DNA from 2 places in the Rubidibacter lacunae KORDI 51-2 genome. Region 1 is predicted to be linked to the other one. Evidence: predicted binding sites of a transcription regulator. Region 1 holds the regulator's gene; the other holds the start of a gene.
The links. Region 1 encodes HrcA, which represses chaperone genes, less so after heat shock. Its sites were predicted from a motif close to TTAGCACTCNNANNNTNNGAGTGCTAA; they were not measured.

Region 1 (8,934 bases):
ATCCTTCTATGGATTTCGTTGCGGGCACCAAAGGGATTATTCGATGGCGAAGAAGTACGCCTAATAGAGGCACGTTTATCTGAAGACTTACACCGCCCAGTCGAAGTTGTATTGCGCGTCACACCCTATGAAGTCATCGATGGCACCAGTCCGTTAGCAAGCCCGCCTCTGGAGGGAAAAGAGATGGAGTGACGCGATCGCTAGACCGCCCCAGATTGGTCAAGATTCCCAAAAAGCGCAGGTCCTTATCGCGATGCGCTTTGAGCCGAGCGACACCGGCTGCCTAAGGGGGAAAAAGCCAAGCCTCCTATCAGCCGCATCTCCGCGATTGTGAACGGTCGCTCGGCTAAGCCCCACTTCATTGCTGGCGTACTCCCTTCTCTAGCGATGGATGCACTTGCACTCGGTTGTGCGGAAATCCCGGTAAAGTCACACTGCGTCGGTGTCCAGCTACCTTCTTCGTATAACGTTTTGCTTCCGAAGGTAGGCGCTGCATCGACGCCGCAGAATGGCATTGAAGGTATACAGATGATTTTCATGTACTTCCCCTGCGCCGCTGATGACCCCGAACGGATGCTCGGCTTTGCACCTCACACGTCGGGGGTTGCCCCTGGGACTTCTTCACCGCGCAGACCACTTCCAGCCCCTCGCGCCAAAGTTTCCGATAAGCTATTCCCCAATCCCTAGCTCGCATCAACCTTTCATGAGCGATCGCCCACAGAACCAGGCTTTAGCGACGCTCCCCATCTGCGAATAGTCGCACGATGTCCGCTGGAGATGCCCATTCCCAAAAGTCACCCATCGCCTAAGCTAACAACTGTGCTTTGCACCGACCACTCCAACTGCTAATCCAGCAGCAGCTCGCGCGCTCCAGTAGTCTCTTCGTCGACCCCGGACTTAACTAGCAGGGCAATTGCGTCCCAGCTTGGTGTAAGTTCTCGATCGCGCTCCACCGTTATCGCTGCTTGGTCGGGCACCGGCGGTGACTATGCCTAACTTTGGACTGCAAGTTGCTGCTCTAAAGGATGATGCTGGCGAGCGAGACGGACTCAACGAGCGCGCTGGCGCGAATGCCCAAGCCTTCGCGCGCATTTTCAAGCTGCGTTCGACTCGTTTGAGGAGAGTGCACAACTCCGACATCGTGTGCCTGTGCAACATTCAAGCGGCGGTCGCAATCGCGGTGACAGTAGCATTGGGCAGGGGGGACCAGTGGGCCGAGGGATCGGGCTGACATGAGGCAGAGCCGACAGGGACGATTTGGTTGCCTTGGCAGTAGAGAAATGACTCAGACATGAGCTCTGAAGCGCAGGAATAGACTCTATGTCAGCCTTATCCCTTCTCCCAATCGGTGTCCCGGTGTCCTTGCCCAGTAACATGCCATATACTACAACCGCACTAGCTCAGAGGTCGTAGCTAGAGCTGGTTGCGAATCTTGGGAGTGATTAGATAGCTGTCAATATTCGAGTTTTGTAGTCACCGACCCACTTGAAAGCCCCTATATATGGGGAATCCAAGATATGCCCTACAATTTTGCCAGTGCTTGCGGCTGCCTGATAGGCTGATAGTGAAAAAAGGCCGAACATTTCGAGGAGACTGGAATCTTGTCAGGTCAGTCAGGGCAAAGCTTACAAGCAGTGATCGGCGGCATTGTCGCAGCACTTGTCGTCCTCGTAGGACTCAATTCCTTTGTCATCATCAATCCCGGTCAAGCCGGGGTGCTGAGCATTCTTGGCAAAGCCCAAGACGGTGCGCTTCTGGAAGGGATCCACTTCAAACCTCCGCTGGTTTCGACCGTGGACGTGTACGACGTAACGGTACAAAAGTTTGAAGTGCCGGCACAAAGCGCAACTAAAGACTTGCAGGATCTCACTGCAAGCTTCGCGATTAACTTCCGTCTCGACCCGACGCGCGTCGTCGATATCCGCCGTACCCAAGGCACGTTGGGGAACGTGGTCTCGAAAATTATCGCGCCGCAAACTCAAGAGGCATTCAAGACCGCAGCTGCACGCCGTACGGTCGAAGAAGCCATTACCAAGCGCAGCGAACTGAAGGAAGACTTCGACCTAGCGCTCAACGAGCGTTTGGAAAAGTACGGCATTCTCGTTCTCGATACCAGTGTGGTCGATCTAAATTTCACGAAAGAATTCGCCCAAGCTGTTGAAGACAAACAAATTGCCGAGCAGCGGGCGCAGCGTGCGGTCTACATCGCTCGCGAAGCCGAGCAGCAAGCCCAAGCCGAAATCAACCGTGCCAAGGGTAAAGCCGAAGCCCAGCGACTGCTTGCCGAAACCCTGCGCGCTCAAGGCGGTGCACTGGTGCTGCAGAAAGAGGCGATCGAGGCCTGGCGTCAGGGGGGATCGCAGATGCCGCAGGTCTTGGTTATGGGCGGCAATAGTAACGCCAGCGTGCCATTTCTGTTCAACCTCGGCGATCTGAACGACTTGGGCGATCGCCCCGGCCCCGAGGAAACCTCACCCTCAGGCGCATCCTCTCCTTTCGAGCGCGACAGTAACAGCAGTTTCGGTACCTCATCGCCCTCATTGGGCGCATCGAATACCCCGCCGCCGTTCCGTGCGTTGGACGCTAGCTCGCGTTTTAGCCCGTCGAGTTCGAGAAGCTCGAACAACTAGGTGGGCGCGAAACAACATCGGTGCAGAAAAAACAGTTCCCGAGCTTCTTGCCGGCGGAAGCGGCCGCATTAAGCGAGCCGACATCGCTCGCGATCGCCGAGCAGATCGAGCGCTTGGACGTGCCGACGCCGCTATACCCGCAGCCAATTCCAACCGCGTATGTGCGGCAAGGGCAACGCAAACCGCCGCTGCTCCTGCTGCACGGTTTTGATAGTTCGCTGCTGGAGTTCCGCCGTTTGGCTCCACTCCTGAGTACCGAGCGCGAGGTATGGGCTTTGGACCTCCTCGGTTTTGGCTTCACGGAGCGGGTGCCGGGCTTGCGTCTAGGTCCCGATGCGATCGCAGAACACTTGCGGGCTTTCTGGCAAACTGCGATTGCAGAGCCGGTCGTGCTCGTGGGGGCCTCAATGGGCGGCTCGGCAGCGATCGCCTTCGCACTGGCGCATCCCGAAGCAGTGGCGCAGCTGGTGCTAATCGACAGTACGGGTATTGCTAGCGGCCCGGCTTTGGGAAAGTTTTTACCCCTGCCGGTGGCAGCTCTAGCGGCGGAGATTCTGCGACCCCCGCGCGTCCGAGCCGCCATCTGTCGGGCAGCATTCCACGATCCCAACTCGGTCACCGCCGACGCCGAGCTGTGTGGATCTCTGCACGTGCGCATGCCAGGCTGGCGGAGGGCACTGGCGGAGTTCACGCGCAGCGGTGGATATGCCTCCGTATTACCCAACCTTGGAGCGATCGCGCCGCCGACGCTGATCGTCTGGGGACGAGGCGATCGCATCCTCGGCACGAAAGACGCCGATCGCTTCGCACGCGGCATTTCCAACAGCAAACTTGTATGGATCGAGCGCGGGGGTCACGTGCCACACGTTGAAGCAGCTGCAGAAGTAGCAGCAGCAATCCGCTCCTTCTTGGGCGTTTAACGGGGTGTAGAAATCATTCGCAGGTGGGTTGGCATTGTCGGCCGGCGTCACCATAACCACACCTGAGGCGATCGCGTTTTGCTCCGCGCGCGAAGACCGACCATTAAGATATTCCAAAGCAATTGAGAGGACTTTTTTGGAGGGTTTGACTGCTATGTCAGCTGGTGCCACAGCGATCGCCGTAGAAGATTTTGCCGAGCTGCTTGCTACCACGGCTTGTGATTCGGAGTCGGTTCAGCTAGTGGACGTGCGCGAGCCACACGAAGTTGAATTGGCCGCCATTCCCGGTTTTACCCATCTGCCACTCAGCCAGTACGAGCAGTGGTCCGGTCGGATCGGTCAGTACCTCGATCCAGATCGGCCGACCTTAGTTTTGTGCCATCACGGCATTCGCTCTGCCCAGATGTGTCAGTGGCTAAGGTTACAGGGGTTTGCGAATGTTAAGAACATAATCGGCGGTATCGATGCTTACTCCGCGCGCGTCGATGCTAATGTCCCACGCTACTAAGCCCGGGGGAGACAGAGATGGGCTGGACATTGGGGCTGATGCGGTTGCATCACGCGATCGCTGACAACTACAAACGCTCGCTCGCACCTTTATGATTAGTTAACATTCTGCATTCAAGCCGTTTGTTGTCCCCAACGTGCCGCCATGCCCTCCCGACCTCCCAAGTTGAGCGATCGCCATCAGCAGGTGCTCTCGGCTACAGTCCGTCACTACGTCGCAACGGCCGAGCCTGTCAGCTCCAAGGTGTTGGCTAGCGAGTACGACTTCTCAGTCAGCTCGGCAACGATCCGCAACGCGATGGGGTGGCTGGAAAAAGCCGGTCTGCTCTATCAACCGCATACCTCCGCCGGGCGCGTCCCGTCGGACTCAGGGTATCGGATTTACGTCGATCGCCTGATGACACCCGATCTCGCGTTCGGGCCGGAAATCGAGCAGCTGCTGGCACAGACCCTTCAAAACGGGAGCGGCAGTATCGAAGCTCTGTTGCAAGGGGCTACCCAGCTGTTGTCAACCCTGAGCGGCTACGTTGCTTTGATTACCCGCCCGCGATACCCTACCCGATGCTTGCGGCACCTGCAGCTCGTGCGTGTTGATTCCGAGCGAGTCATGTTGATTCTCGTGACCGATGCTTACGAGACGCGGTCGGTGCTGCTGCAGCTGCCGGTCGATGGTCCGGCAACAGGCGCGGCGACAGGCGCAACGATCGAACTTGCCGACGGCGAGTTACAAATGTTATCGAACTATCTCAACAGCAAGTTGCGCGGGCGATCCCTAACGGATTTGGCAACACTCGACTGGGGCGAACTCGACCGGGATTTCCAGACGTCAATGGAGCTGTTGCGCCAAGTCCTCGTGGGGTTAGTGCAAGAACAAGCTGCCGTTCCGTCCCCAGAAATTGTCGTCCGCGGCATCGCTGAAGTCCTACGACAGCCCGAGTTCTCCGAGCTGCATCAGGTACAAATGCTATTGCACCTACTCGAAGAGGAGCAAGACAGGTTGTGGCCGCTGGTGTTTGAAGTGCCACGTCCGGACGCTCCTGCCCGACGCGTGACGGTGCGCATCGGGTCGGAGAATCCACTCGGACCGATGCAGACCTGCACCCTGATTGCCGCCAATTACTCCTGCAACGATACGCCTGTGGGTAGTGTTGGCATTATCGGTCCGACGCGGATGCTATATGAGAATGCGATCGCCCTAGTTGAGACAGCTGCCGACTACCTGACTGAAGTGCTGCGCGTCGATTAGCCGGCAAATTGGTAGGCAAGTCGGCGTCGCGATTGCTGCCAATCCTCGCAGGCTTAGTATCTCTGCAGCATTGTTCGGCAGGTGAAGATGACCAACAGCATGCAAGCGCACAGCAAATCGGCGATCGGGCGGGGACTAGGCTTGATAGTCCTCTGGCTAATCTTCGCGACCTATGCCTTCCGCTTCGCACCACCAGTCGATTTCAAAGCAACATTTGTGTTGATTCGGGACCTGGTCGTCTTCAAAATTGAGGGCATCAACCCACTGGTCGCAGCGCTGTTTTACTTGATGGGCATGTGGCCGCTCGCATACGCCTGTTTGACCCTCGCAGACGGGCGCGGGCAAAGACTCTGGGCGTGGTTCTTCACGGTTGCATCGATGGCAGTGGGTGCCTTTGCACTATTGCCCTACTTGGCATTGCGATCGCCGAACGCGACATTCCCAGGGAAGAAAGGGATTCTCATTCGTCTGCTCGACGCACGGCTTACGGGCATTGCGTTTGCAACGGGGGGATTTCTGTTACTGGGATTTGGTTTATTGAAGGGCAACTGGGTGGATTTCGCAGAGCAGTTTCAGAGCAGCCGATTTATTCACGTGATGAGTCTGGACTTTTGCGTTCTTTGCCTGGCGTTCCCCGCGCTGCTCGGTGACGACATGGCGCGGCGAGGTCTGCGGTCCTCGCGAGTGTTTTGGGCGGTGAGCTTGCTACCGATAGTAGGTCCGTTGATGTATTTGTGCCTGCGACCGGCATTGCCCGAGCCCGAACGCCACCCCCAAGCAGCCAGTGTCCGCTCGTCTCCAGCAGAACCAACAGCTTAATTGCAGCTATTTCAGGCTCGACCGATTCAAGCGATCTGAACTCAGCGCGCCGGCTGGGCACCTCGAAAAATTGCTGGATTGTGGCGTAGCGGCGGCTGAATTGCCCGTGCTGCAATGTCGACTTAATGTCGTGAGTGAATCGATCGATGCGCATCGCGACGGCAGTGTCTGAACCCATATTGATGCGAGGTTCGGTTGCGATCGCGCCCGAAAGCCAAACTTACGCAAAGGTAGACGATCCGATGTCTGGTGGAACGTCCTGCCAGCGGTTGGGACCGACGGCACGTAAGGCTTCAGCAAGGTCGATGTCGCCGGTGTAGAGGGCGCGACCGACGATCGCGCCGCAGACTCCGATCGGTTCCAGTGCCAGCAAACTCAGCAAATTGGAGACCGAACCGATGCCGCCCGACGCGATCGCCGGCACGTCGATCGCACTAGCCAGCGCGCGCAGCGCGTCGAGATTCGGGCCGGACAGAGTCCCGTCGCGGTGGATGTCGGTGTAGACGACCGCTGCTGCTCCCCAATCGGCTGCTTGCCGGGCGAGGTCGGTTGCGGCGAGTTCGGACGTCTCCAGCCAGCCTCGCGTTGCCACGCGGCCCTGCCGCGCATCGATGCCTACAATAATTTGCTCGGGGTATTCTTCGCATAAATGCGCGACGAGTTCCGGTTGCTCGACAGCGATCGTGCCAACGATCGCCCGCGAAACGCCGAGGTCGAATAGTTGCTTAACGCGATCGCGATCGCGCAAGCCGCCCCCAACTTGGACGGGAATCTCGATCGCGCGGACGATCGCCGCGATCGCGTCGTGGTTGATCGGCGTGCCTTCCTTAGCACCATCGAGGTCGACAACGTGCAGCGATGCTGCCCCAGTCGTCTCCCAGCGACGCGCGACAGCAACCGGATCGTCGCCGAACACTTGCGATCGTTCGTAGTCGCCTTGGTAAAGACGCACGCACTGGCCGTTGAGGAGGTCGATCGCGGGGATTACGTCCATAGGATGCTGGAAAAGCTTGCTGACTCTGTCTATCTAGTGCAGTGTAGCCGGTTGCGCCGGTGGAAACGGACCGTTCAACGAGAGGGCACCTAGATGAATTCGCTCTAGACCGAAGATCGCTACAAGAGCATGGGCATTTCAGCCGACGGCACGCCAGAATCCCGCGATTTTTCGAAGAGTCCACAATATAAACTGCTTCGGGTATTACGAACGGTTGTGGTCACGCATGCAACGTTCGGCGTCGTTAAGGTAGACAGAATCCAAAAACTACTCCAAGATCGTTTCCAAGTCCCCCCAGGAGAGTAAAGGCAGGGGATCCAAGCATGTTGTCAGCGTTCATTTTACGAATGCAATGAGAACGTCCTTCAACCTGTAGACCCAGGCCCTTGGAGTGCACGAGGGTAATTCACGCTATAAATTCAGTTCGACCAGATGATGCCAGCCGTGAGGTGAGCCGCGATCGCGTCCGAATGTGCAGGGACTTCGATGCTCGATCCCAACAACTTGAAGGGATTTACTCGCCCCAATGTTGGCAGCGCTCCAGGAAGCGAGCGGGCAGTTCGGAACGCGTGCCCCAGTGGAGATGGATGTAGGATGCGTGCAGCTGTGCGGTTTGCCAACCTTCCATTATCAGAGTGGACGCAGCCAGTCCCTGCGTCCGGAAAAGCGGTCGATCGGGGGCAGGACCGAGCGTCGAGCGGTGAAACTCGTGTCCCCAGGCTACTTCACCACAGCGGAAGAGTGGACTGTCGCGCAGGGCGATCGCCTGCCGGTAGCCAAGGGTGAGGCGCGCGCCCATCGTTGCTGTTGCCGGTAACGCACCTACCATCTCCCAAACCCGACCGGAGAAATCGACGAGTTGCCGACACAGAAACATCAAACCACCGCACTCGGCGTAAACGGGCATGTTCGACACGATCGCCGCGCGCAAGCAATCCCTCAGCGACCGATTGGCGGCAAGTTCGGCCGCAAACACCTCCGGAAACCCACCGCCGAGATATAGCCCTTGCACATCCGGCAGTGTGTCTGCCGAGAGCGGACTCCACTCGACAAGTTCGGCACCCAAAGCGGCAAGGAGATCCAGGTTGTCGGGGTAGTAAAAATTGAAGGCGCGATCGCGGGCGATGCCGACGCGGGCGGGGAAGCGAACGCTCGCTGTCGTGGCGGCATGCGATCGTTGGGGAGCGGCTAGTAGCGGCAGCAATTGCTCCCAGTCGAACCGGGTTGCTGCTAGGTCGCTCAGGCAATCGCGCAACTCGGCTAGGTGGGCTAACTCGTCGGTCGGGACCAACCCGAGGTGCCGATCGGGAATCGCGATGCGGTCGTCGCGGCGCAGGACACCCAAGATTGGGACCTGCAAAGGTTCTAGCGCCATGCTCAATAACTCGAGGTGGCGATCGCTGCCAACGCGATTCAAGACAACGCCAGCCACGCGCACGCGTGGGTCGAAGCTGCAGAAACCGCTGACAATCGCCGCAATCGAACCGGATAGGCGCTGGCAGTCGAGTACCAGCAGAACCGGCAGCTCGAGCAAGCGGGCAACGTGGGCAGTGGACGCAAAGTCGGGGACGTCTGCGATTGGGACACCATCGAACAAGCCCATCACGCCTTCAACCAGCGCCCAGCGCGCTCCCCAGCAGTGGCGCGCGAAGCACTGCTGCACGTAGGTCGCGCTTGTCAGCACCGGGTCGAGATTGCGACAGGGACGTGCCGTCATTGCCGCGTGGAACATCGGGTCGATGTAGTCCGGACCGACTTTGAACGCTTGCACGGACCCGTATTGTGCCAAGTAGGCAAGCAGCGCCAGTGTTACCGTTG
Region 2 (8,934 bases), on a different contig from region 1:
CGCCCACCCTGGAACCACAATCGGAACCGACGGATGACGCGATTGTGCCTTCCGACTCGAACGGACCGGCTCAGCCAGCTCGCGAGCCGGACATTCCGCCGCTTGCAGGGGTTTGGACCCTTTTGGGGTGGGGCGTGCTGGTGGTGGGCTGGTTGCTGGGGATAGAGACAGATTATCCGTGGCAGGCAACGGCGGTCAGCGGGTTGGGGATCGTGCTCTGCGCGCAGCGGTTACAACGATACTGGCGTTACGGAGATTTAATCCTGGCGTTCGCAATCGGGCTGCAGGCACAGTTTCTACTATTGGGCTTGTTGCCGGATGCTACCTGGCAGGCGATGGTAGCAACCCTAGCGCGTTGGCTCGACACGGAAGCCACGCTGTTAGCGATCGCCCCGGTGGTCTTGTTTCCCTACGCGCTGGTCTGTCTGGGCGTCGCGCGCTGGCTGAATCGGCACGGGTCGCGCTCCGAGGTGCGATCGGTTGCGTCCTTCGGCAAATGGTTGACCTTTACCTACGCGCTGCTGCTGGGGATATGGAGCTGTGCAAGCGAGGGAACCGCAGCGGTAGTGCTGTCACTCTTGGCAGTGACGGTGGGAGCGATCGCCCGCGTGCGTCCGCGTGTGGGCTACATCTACGCCGTGCAAGTCTTCGGCATCGCGGCTGCCTGTGCTTGGGGTCTTTGGACGTTACCCACGTTGCAGCCGACGGGCTGGGCGATCGCGTTCCTGGGTTTGATGGCAGTCGAATGGACGGCAAGCGTGCGACTGGCGGACGGAACGACGGTGCCACAGCAGATTTGGTCGCGGTGCTGCTGGCAGGCGGGTCTGCTGTTGGCGGGATTTAGTTTCCTACTGCTAGCGGGTGAATCTCAGCACGAGTTGAATTTAGTGTGGGAAATAGTGCCGATTGGGCTAGCGGTCGTTGCCGCGCGCAGCCAAACCTATCGCGATCGCGCCGTACAACTAGGAGCGGTCGCGGCAGGATTCGCATCCATTCTGGTGCTGCCACTGCCAGGCGCGCGCATTGCCAGCTTTGCAGTAGCTACTTTGTTGCTGGTACTGCTCGCGCGCCTGAACCGATCGCGGTGGTTGGCCCCTCTCCACGTTGGCTACGTGATTGCATTTGCAGCAGCGTGCAGCAGCGAGCTGCTGCACGACGCCGATTGGTTGCTGTTCGGTCCGATTGCTTCGGCGAGTTTATGGGTGTGGCGCGATCGCTGGCAGGCGCGCCGAGGTTGGCGGCAAGCATACGCACGGGCGGCGGATGGGTGGGCGATCGCGGGGTGCGTGCTGATGCTGTTCGTGTTGGTGTGGCAATGCTTCGTCATCTATCTCTTCCCAAGCGCGAGCGGATCCGGGCAAGCGATCGCGGCGACGGCGATCCTCGCTGTGGCGGTGGTGTGGCGATCGCGGACGCAGCCGAGCAATTGGACGGTGATGGCGGTGGCAATCGCGGCGGAGCTGCTGCTGGTCGAGGGCGTATTGCTGGCGACGCGGGCGGACCCGGTTTCGGAGATAAGGCTTTCGGCAGCAACGGTCCTGCTAGGCATTGCGACACTATTCGTAACGGAGTGGTTGCTGGCTGAGCAATCCGGGCGTTGGCGATTGTCTGGTGTTAAGTTCGCGCCGCTGGTCTACGCCGTGCTGAGCGTGTTATGGCGATCGTCGCAAATTACGGCAACAACGGGATTGCTGACGCTGGGAGCAGCCATTGTCGCGATCGGGGTCGGCCGGCGCATGGCGAACAAAGCGCTGCCATACCTGGGATTCAACGGTATCGCGATCGCATGGTACGAGCTCGTTCTCTACCAACTCCTTCAAGGAAGCGGTGGCAGCCCGGCTGATGCCTGGGTACTTCTGGCAACTGTAGCGGTGACGATGGCCTATGGCTCCAGACTGTTGGGGCTGGCCGGGCAACGGCACGCGGTGGCATTGCTAAATCTGACGGTCGGCGAACTGCAAGCGATCGCGCACGTGCATTGGGGCATGGGCAGTGCGCTGCTGGGGTTGGCAGCAATCTACGCTAAGGTCGGACCCACTCCACGCCTGACGCCACTGGCAATAGTACTGTGGGCGCTGCTCGCGCTCTACGCGCTGCTTCAGGGGCGCGCCCATTGCGACGGCTGGATTTATGTGGCGATCTGCGAAGTTGGTATCGCATTCATCCACGCGCGCTCGGTTTGGACCGAATTAGCAGTCTTAGATCCCCACTTGCTGGCGATCGCGAGCGTCCTAGCAGTTGCGTTCGACGTGGTGCCGTGGGCGCGTCTGGGTTGGCGGCAGCAACCGTGGCAATGGAGCGCGCTGGTAATCCCGGCCGTGGCCGCAGTTGCCACGACATCAGCCGTGGCAAAACCGAGCTTGGTGTTAGCGGCAGTAGCCTACGCTTGGCTGGCGTGGCGGCATCGCAATTGGCGCATTAGCTACGGCAGCACGATCGCTGCGGCTTGGGTGCTGTGGCAGTGGGGCGAAGAGTTGGGCGCGGGTCAGCTGTGGTTTGCCGCGATTGTCGCAGCTGCTCTGTTGTATCTAGCGCAAGTCGATCCGGGGTTGCGATCGCCTGTCGGTCGCGCCCCGCGCCACGGCTTGCGGGTGCTCGGTAGCGCGATCGTTTGCGGTACGGCGTTCTTGCACAACTCAGGCGCGATCGGTCTCGTGCCCGGAGCGATCGCGGTCGGATTTGTATTGGCCGGCATCGGCACGCGCGTGCGGGCGTTTCTATTTGTCGGCACGGGCTTTTTGCTCTTGACGATCGGCGACCAAGCACTGGTTTCCGTCTTCCGATATGCCTTTTTCAAGTGGATTATCGGCATCGTTGTCGGCATTGCACTAATCGCGATCGCGGCCGACTTCGAGCGCCGCCGCGTGCAGTTATCGGCGGCAGTACGACACTGGTTAGCCGAGCTGGCAACTTGGCAGTGAAGCAACTTTCCGACCGGACTCCAGTCGGGTCTTATGTTCCCATTGCTCTGAATTGCCTTCGAGCCATAGGGATTGGTGGGTGTTTGTTCTCATCGCGGCCTAACTTTTCCCGACAAGTCTGTAACTACCGGACAGCAGGGGGTTCAAGCCTTGTAGCGATACACAATAAGCTGAGGCTTTGAGATGGAACAACGGGATAATTGGCGTTCGAGCGCCCCGAAGACCTGCCGATTTTACTCGCCAAAAGATAACGGGAAAAGCCGGCTCGTGGAGCTGCAACTATAACCGCGAGAGCCCCCATCAAAAAACGCGATCGCCCCGCATGGAGGCAATCGCGTCAGGATCGATCGGAGTTGCTCGGAGCTATTGCAACCGAACTCGATTCGTCACGAACTTAGTAGTCGAAGTCACCGCCGCCCGGAGCCGGAGCTTTGTCCTTCTCGGGCAGGTCGACCACGATGCACTCGGTGGTCAAAACCATGCTGGCGATTGACGCTGCATTCTGCAGAGCAGAACGCGTCACTTTCGCCGGATCGACGATGCCAGCTTCGAACATGTTGACGAACTCGCCCGTCGCGGCGTCGTAGCCGACGTCGAAGGTTTTTTCCTTCACGCGCTCGGAAATCACCGCGCCGTTTTGACCGGCGTTCTCGGCAATGCGCTTCAGGGGTGCCGTCAACGCGCGCGTTACGATCGCCGCGCCGATCGACTCTTCGCCCTTGAGGTTGCTGTTTGCCCACTCCTCGAGCTGCGGAGCCAAGTGCGCGAGCGTGGTACCGCCGCCGGGGACGATGCCTTCTTCAACAGCTGCCTTCGTCGCGTTGATCGCATCTTCCAGACGCAGCTTGCGATCCTTCATTTCCGTCTCGGTAGCCGCGCCGACTTTGATCACTGCCACGCCTCCGGCCAGTTTGGCCAGGCGCTCCTGCAGCTTCTCTTTGTCGTAGCTGGAGTCGGTCTCGTCGATCTGGCGGCGAATTTGGTCGCAGCGCGCCTTCACGGCTTGCTCGTTGCCCTCGGCGACAATCGTGGTGTTATCTTTGGAAATCGTCACGCGACGTGCTTTACCGAGCATTTCGAGGCTGGCATTCTCCAGCTTCAAACCAGCATCTTCGGTAATCACGCGGCCGCCCGTCAGCACGGAGATGTCTTCCAACATCTGTTTGCGGCGATCGCCAAAGCCCGGAGCCTTAACTGCTGCCACGTTGAGCACGCCGCGCAGGCGGTTGACCACCAAGGTTGCCAGAGCTTCTTTCTCGATGTCCTCGGCCACGATCAGCAGCGGCTTGCCGGAGCGCGATACTTGCTCCAGCACCGGCACCAGATCTTGGACCAAGGCAATCTTTTTGTCGGTAATCAGCAGCAATGGCTCGTCGAAGACGGCTTCCATGCGCTCGGCATCGGTGACGAAGTAGGGGCTGATGTAACCCTTGTCAAAGCGCATGCCCTCGGTGACCTCCAGTTCGGTGGTCATGGACTTGCCTTCTTCAAGGGAAATGACGCCCTCTTTGCCGACCTTCTCCATCGCCTCGGCGATCATGCGACCGACCTCTTCGTCGTTGCCCGCCGAGATCGAGCCTACCTGCGAGATCGAGGTGGAGTCGCTGATTTCACGGGCGTGCTCGCCGATCTTGCCGACCAGGAAGCCCGTTGCCAGGTCGATACCCCGCTTGAGTGCGATCGCGTTCGCGCCAGCTGCAACGTTGCGCAGCCCCTCTTTCACCATCGCGTGGGCGAGGAGCGTTGCTGTGGTGGTGCCGTCGCCGGCGACGTCGTTGGTCTTAGCTGCGGCTTGACGGATCAAGGAAACGCCGGTGTTCTCGACATGATCGTCGAGTTCGACTTCTTTCGCGATTGTGACGCCGTCATTCACGATTTGGGGGGCGCCAAACTTCTTCTCCAGGACGACATTGCGTCCCTTCGGACCGAGGGTAACCGCTACCGACTCAGCCAACATGTCGATGCCGCGCTCGAGAGCGCGACGGGCTTCTTCGTTGTAAATGATTTGCTTCGCCATAGCTCTTGCGAGTACTCGTTACGAGTGGTCGGTAAGGTGTTTACTGAACGGATGCGAGGATGTCCTTCTCGGACAGCAGCACGTATTCTTCGCTGGCCAGACGGATGTCAGTACCGGCGTACTTGGAATACAGCACCTTGTCGCCGACTTTCACGTCGAGGGTGGCGCGGCTGCCATCATCGTTGCGCTTACCCGGGCCCACAGCCACGATCTCGCCCACCTGTGGCTTTTCTTGTGCGGTGTCCGGCAGGACGATGCCGCCGGCCGTTTTCTCTTCGGACGGGCTGACCTTGACGAAGACGCGATCGCCCAGCGGTTGCACGGTAGACACGCTCAGGGAAACTGCCATTGTTACCTCTCTCCAGGTTTGTCGGGTGCCTCGTGGAATTAGCACTCTCCTATTCCGAGTGCTAATTTAGCGAAGCGCATGCGTGGCGTGCAACTGCTCGGTCAGTGCGGGTTCCCGTACTCGACTGCCATCGCTGCTCCAGCAGGGAATCGCGTTTATTGCTAGCAGGACGGGCGATCGCGCCGGGCGCGAGTGCGGCGGATAAGAAGCCCATTAGACCGATCGAGACCGCAGCGGGCGGGTGCTTACGAGGCGCGACCGAGTTGCAAGATTTTGACCGCGACCTCCTCGGCAACAGGCATCACGGAGAGGCGGTTGCCGCGCCGGACGAGGAGCAGTTCGTCGGGACTGAAGGTAGCTTTGAGTGTGGCGATCGGGATATAGGTGGCAAAAGTTTCGAGATATTCGACGGTAGCAGTGCGCCAGCGCGGGTCCTCGGGTGTGGATTTGGCGTCGTAATAATGACTGTCTGGGTCGAATTGTGTCGGATCGACAACGCGGGCTTCAACGACGCGGACCAGCCCGGCGACGCCCGGTGGCTTGGTATTGGAGTGATAGAAAAACGCCAAGTCTCCCGGTTCCATCTCACACAGGAAGTTTCGCGCCTGGTAGTTGCGGACGCCATCCCAGATCGAGCGCCTCTCGCGTTCCATGTCCTTGATGCCATAGGTGCCCGGTTCCGACTTCAGCAACCAATATTTCACCTGAGCCCGCTCCTCTCGCGATCGCTACTGCTTGCAGGTCCTCGATTGGTTAGTCGGGCGGCCTGCAGTGCTGTCAATAACTCTAACGGCAATTGCAACTGGTTGAGCGTGGGACCGTCCTTAATGGGTCCGTGGTAGTCGCTGCCGCCAGTCGCGACCAGATTGTAGGTGCGAGCCAGCTGTGCGAGCATCGCGTGTTGAGTCGGCGTGTGGGTCGGGTGATAGATTTCGATGCCGCGCAGACCGGCTGCTACCAACTCGGGGAGTATCTCCGACGGCTCGCCCCCCCGGAATAGAAATGGATGCGCCCACACGGGCACCGCACCGCAGTCGCGGAGCAAGCGGATGCCTTCTACCGCAGAGAACTTTTCGTAGCTGACATAAGCCGGCCCGCCATCGGACAACCAGCGGTCGAATGCTTCGCGCTCGGTTCGAGCGTGACCGGCTGCCACAAGAGCTCGAGCAATGTGCGGTCGCCCTGGCGCGATACCCGCTCCAATTTGCGGCAGCACGATCGGGTAGCCTAGCTTGGCAAGTTTATCGGCCATCTGTCGAGCGCGACGCCTGCGACCCTCGAAGCGATCGCGCAGCGGCGGTTCTAAGAGATCGCGCTGGGGATAAAACCCCAAAACATGCAGGGAGCGACCGTGCCACACCGTACTGAGTTCGATTCCGGGGACGATGGTGAGTCCGAACCTGCGGGCCGCAGCGATTGCCTCATCCCAGCCGCCGAGGGTGTCGTGGTCGGTGATGGCTAGAGCGCGGACGCCTGCCGCCGCCGCCGCTTCCACCAGTTCGGTTGGTGCGAGCGTGCCGTCCGAAAATGTCGTGTGACAGTGTAGCTCTAGCATGATTGACGGGCTCGCAAAAAGATGGCTACGCCATTATCTTATAAGCTGCTTCCCACCAGATAGTTTACGAGCTCGGGGGTTGAAGACGGGCGCGGTCTGAAGGAACCTCCTGCCGGGCGCGACCGTGCTTGGGTGGGGCCGGCGTTGCTCGCACGCGATCTCGGGACGTAAAATCGAACGAAGCTCGCCAGCGCAATGCACGAACCCCCAGGACTGGAAGCTGGAGTTACGAGATGGAATTGACAACGACCTTAGAAGGACAACGCGTCGAGAATCGCGTGCGGGCGATCGGCATCAACCCCAACCACTGGTATGCCGTTGCCCGATCCGAAGATCTCAAGCCCGGCTGCACGCTACCTGTAACCGTTTGGCAACAGGCGATTGCGCTCTTCCGCGATACAACCGGCACCGTTCGCGCGCTCGAAGATGCCTGCCCGCACAAGGGCATTGCCTTGCACAAAGGCGACGTGTGCGGAACGCGGCTGGTGTGTCCCTACCACGGCTGGGAGTTTGAGGGCGACACCGGTCGGTGCGCGCGCATTCCTTACTTACCCGCAACCCAGAAGCTGCCCCCTGCCTGCGCCCGCAGCTTTCCCGTACGGGAGCAATATGGCGCGGTCTGGTTGTTTCCTGGAGACCCGGAGCTGGCTCGCGATCGCGCGCTACCCGTCATGACCGAGTTCGGCAACGACGAGTGGCTGTGCGTGCCCTTGGCTGCAAAGTTTGCCGCCCATTTCTCGATGTGCAACGAGAACACGATGGACGTGTTCCACGGCTATTTGCATCGAGGTCTGCAAGGTTGGTTCGATCCGCGACTGAGCAGCCTGCACGCAACTGACGATACCATCCGCGCCACCTACGACGTGTCCTATCGCGGTCGGCTGGCAACGTGGTTGGGTCTGAGCGATCGCGCCGATCGGGTGACGACCCTGCCGGTGTCAATCGAGTACCGCTACCCGCACTACGAAACCCACTTGGAGGGCGTGTCTGCGTTGTATTTGTTTCGCCTGCCAGTACATCCGACCGAAAGTCATTCGTTTGCGTACTTTTTCTTCCGGGTCCCGCTACCCCGATGGTTGTTGCGCGGGCTGCGATCGCCCCTCAGGGTGCTATTGCGGCGCTTCATATTGCGGCGTTTCCTCGCCCAAGATATCGAAATGGTGGAAAACGAACAGCGTACTTACCTCACCAATCCGCAGCGGCGCTATGTGGAAATCAACCCGGCAATCATTGCGCTGCAGCGCTTGCTCGTGCGCCAGTATTGCCAATACGAGCGCGATCGGCACGAGGATCGCGGAAAAGTGGATGCGGCGGGCACATGCCAAGACGATACCAGTCTGGATAGCAGTCCGCGGAGAGATCGGTCGACGGTTTAGGCTTTCAAAGCGGAGTTTTGGGGTAGATTTGCAATGGGAACTTGCGGCATGCTTTGCAACGCCGAGCTGCAGTCCAAAGCAACACGCGATTGTGGTGGGAAGTGGGACATGAGTCGTCCGATCGGAATCGATCTGTTTGCCGGTGCGGGCGGTCTCAGCCTCGGCTTCGAACAAGCAGGATTTGATGTTGTAGCGGCGGTAGAACTCGATCCGGTGCACGCAGCAGTCCATCACTACAACTTTCCCAACTGCGCGATGCTGCCCAAATCTGCTGCCAGTCTTTCGGGTGCAGAGATTCGGGGGGCGGCAGGCATCGGGTCGCGAGCGGTCGATGTGGTGTTTGGTGGCGCGCCCTGCCAGGGGTTTTCGTTGATGGGCAGGCGCTCGCTGGATGACCCGCGCAACGCGCTGGTGAGAGAGTTCGTGCGGCTCGTGGCCGAACTTGACGCCCGTTATTTCGTCTTCGAGAACGTGAAGGGGTTAGCAACCGGACAGCAGCGGCAATTCCTCGAAGAAGTCATCGATGCTTTTACTGCCCTCGGCTATTTAATCCGATTGCCGTGGCAGATCCTGAACGCCGTCCATTTTGGGGTGCCGCAACAGCGAGAGCGTCTGATTTTGATGGGAGCGAAGCGCGACTGTCCGCTGCCGGAGTATCCAAAGGCGATCGCGCGACCGGCTGGCAAATCCCCAGCACTCGCTGCCGGCTCGCTGCC

Region 2: the regulator HrcA is predicted to act here: its motif matches at 5,326-5,352, upstream of groES (co-chaperone GroES).

Annotation. Positions count from the first base shown of each region.
Region 1 is NZ_ASSJ01000076.1:33,305-42,238, reverse strand. It holds gene KR51_RS13280 (DUF389 domain-containing protein) at 1-192, shown strand, start outside; gene KR51_RS21015 (hypothetical protein) at 846-977, opposite strand; partial or broken gene KR51_RS13270 (prohibitin family protein) at 1,602-2,435, shown strand; gene KR51_RS13265 (alpha/beta fold hydrolase) at 2,651-3,550, shown strand; gene KR51_RS13260 (rhodanese-like domain-containing protein) at 3,705-4,058, shown strand; gene hrcA (heat-inducible transcriptional repressor HrcA) at 4,203-5,303, shown strand; gene KR51_RS13250 (hypothetical protein) at 5,391-6,122, shown strand; gene hisA (1-(5-phosphoribosyl)-5-[(5-phosphoribosylamino)methylideneamino]imidazole-4-carboxamide isomerase) at 6,343-7,116, opposite strand; gene KR51_RS13240 (cobyrinate a,c-diamide synthase) at 7,631-8,934, opposite strand, start outside.
Region 2 is NZ_ASSJ01000001.1:85,250-94,183, forward strand. It holds gene KR51_RS00300 (hypothetical protein) at 1-2,921, shown strand, start outside; gene groL (chaperonin GroEL) at 3,316-4,938, opposite strand; gene groES (co-chaperone GroES) at 4,979-5,287, opposite strand; gene KR51_RS00315 (EVE domain-containing protein) at 5,533-5,991, opposite strand; gene KR51_RS00320 (PHP domain-containing protein) at 5,988-6,842, opposite strand; gene KR51_RS00325 (aromatic ring-hydroxylating dioxygenase subunit alpha) at 7,076-8,218, shown strand; gene KR51_RS00330 (DNA cytosine methyltransferase) at 8,327-8,934, shown strand, end outside.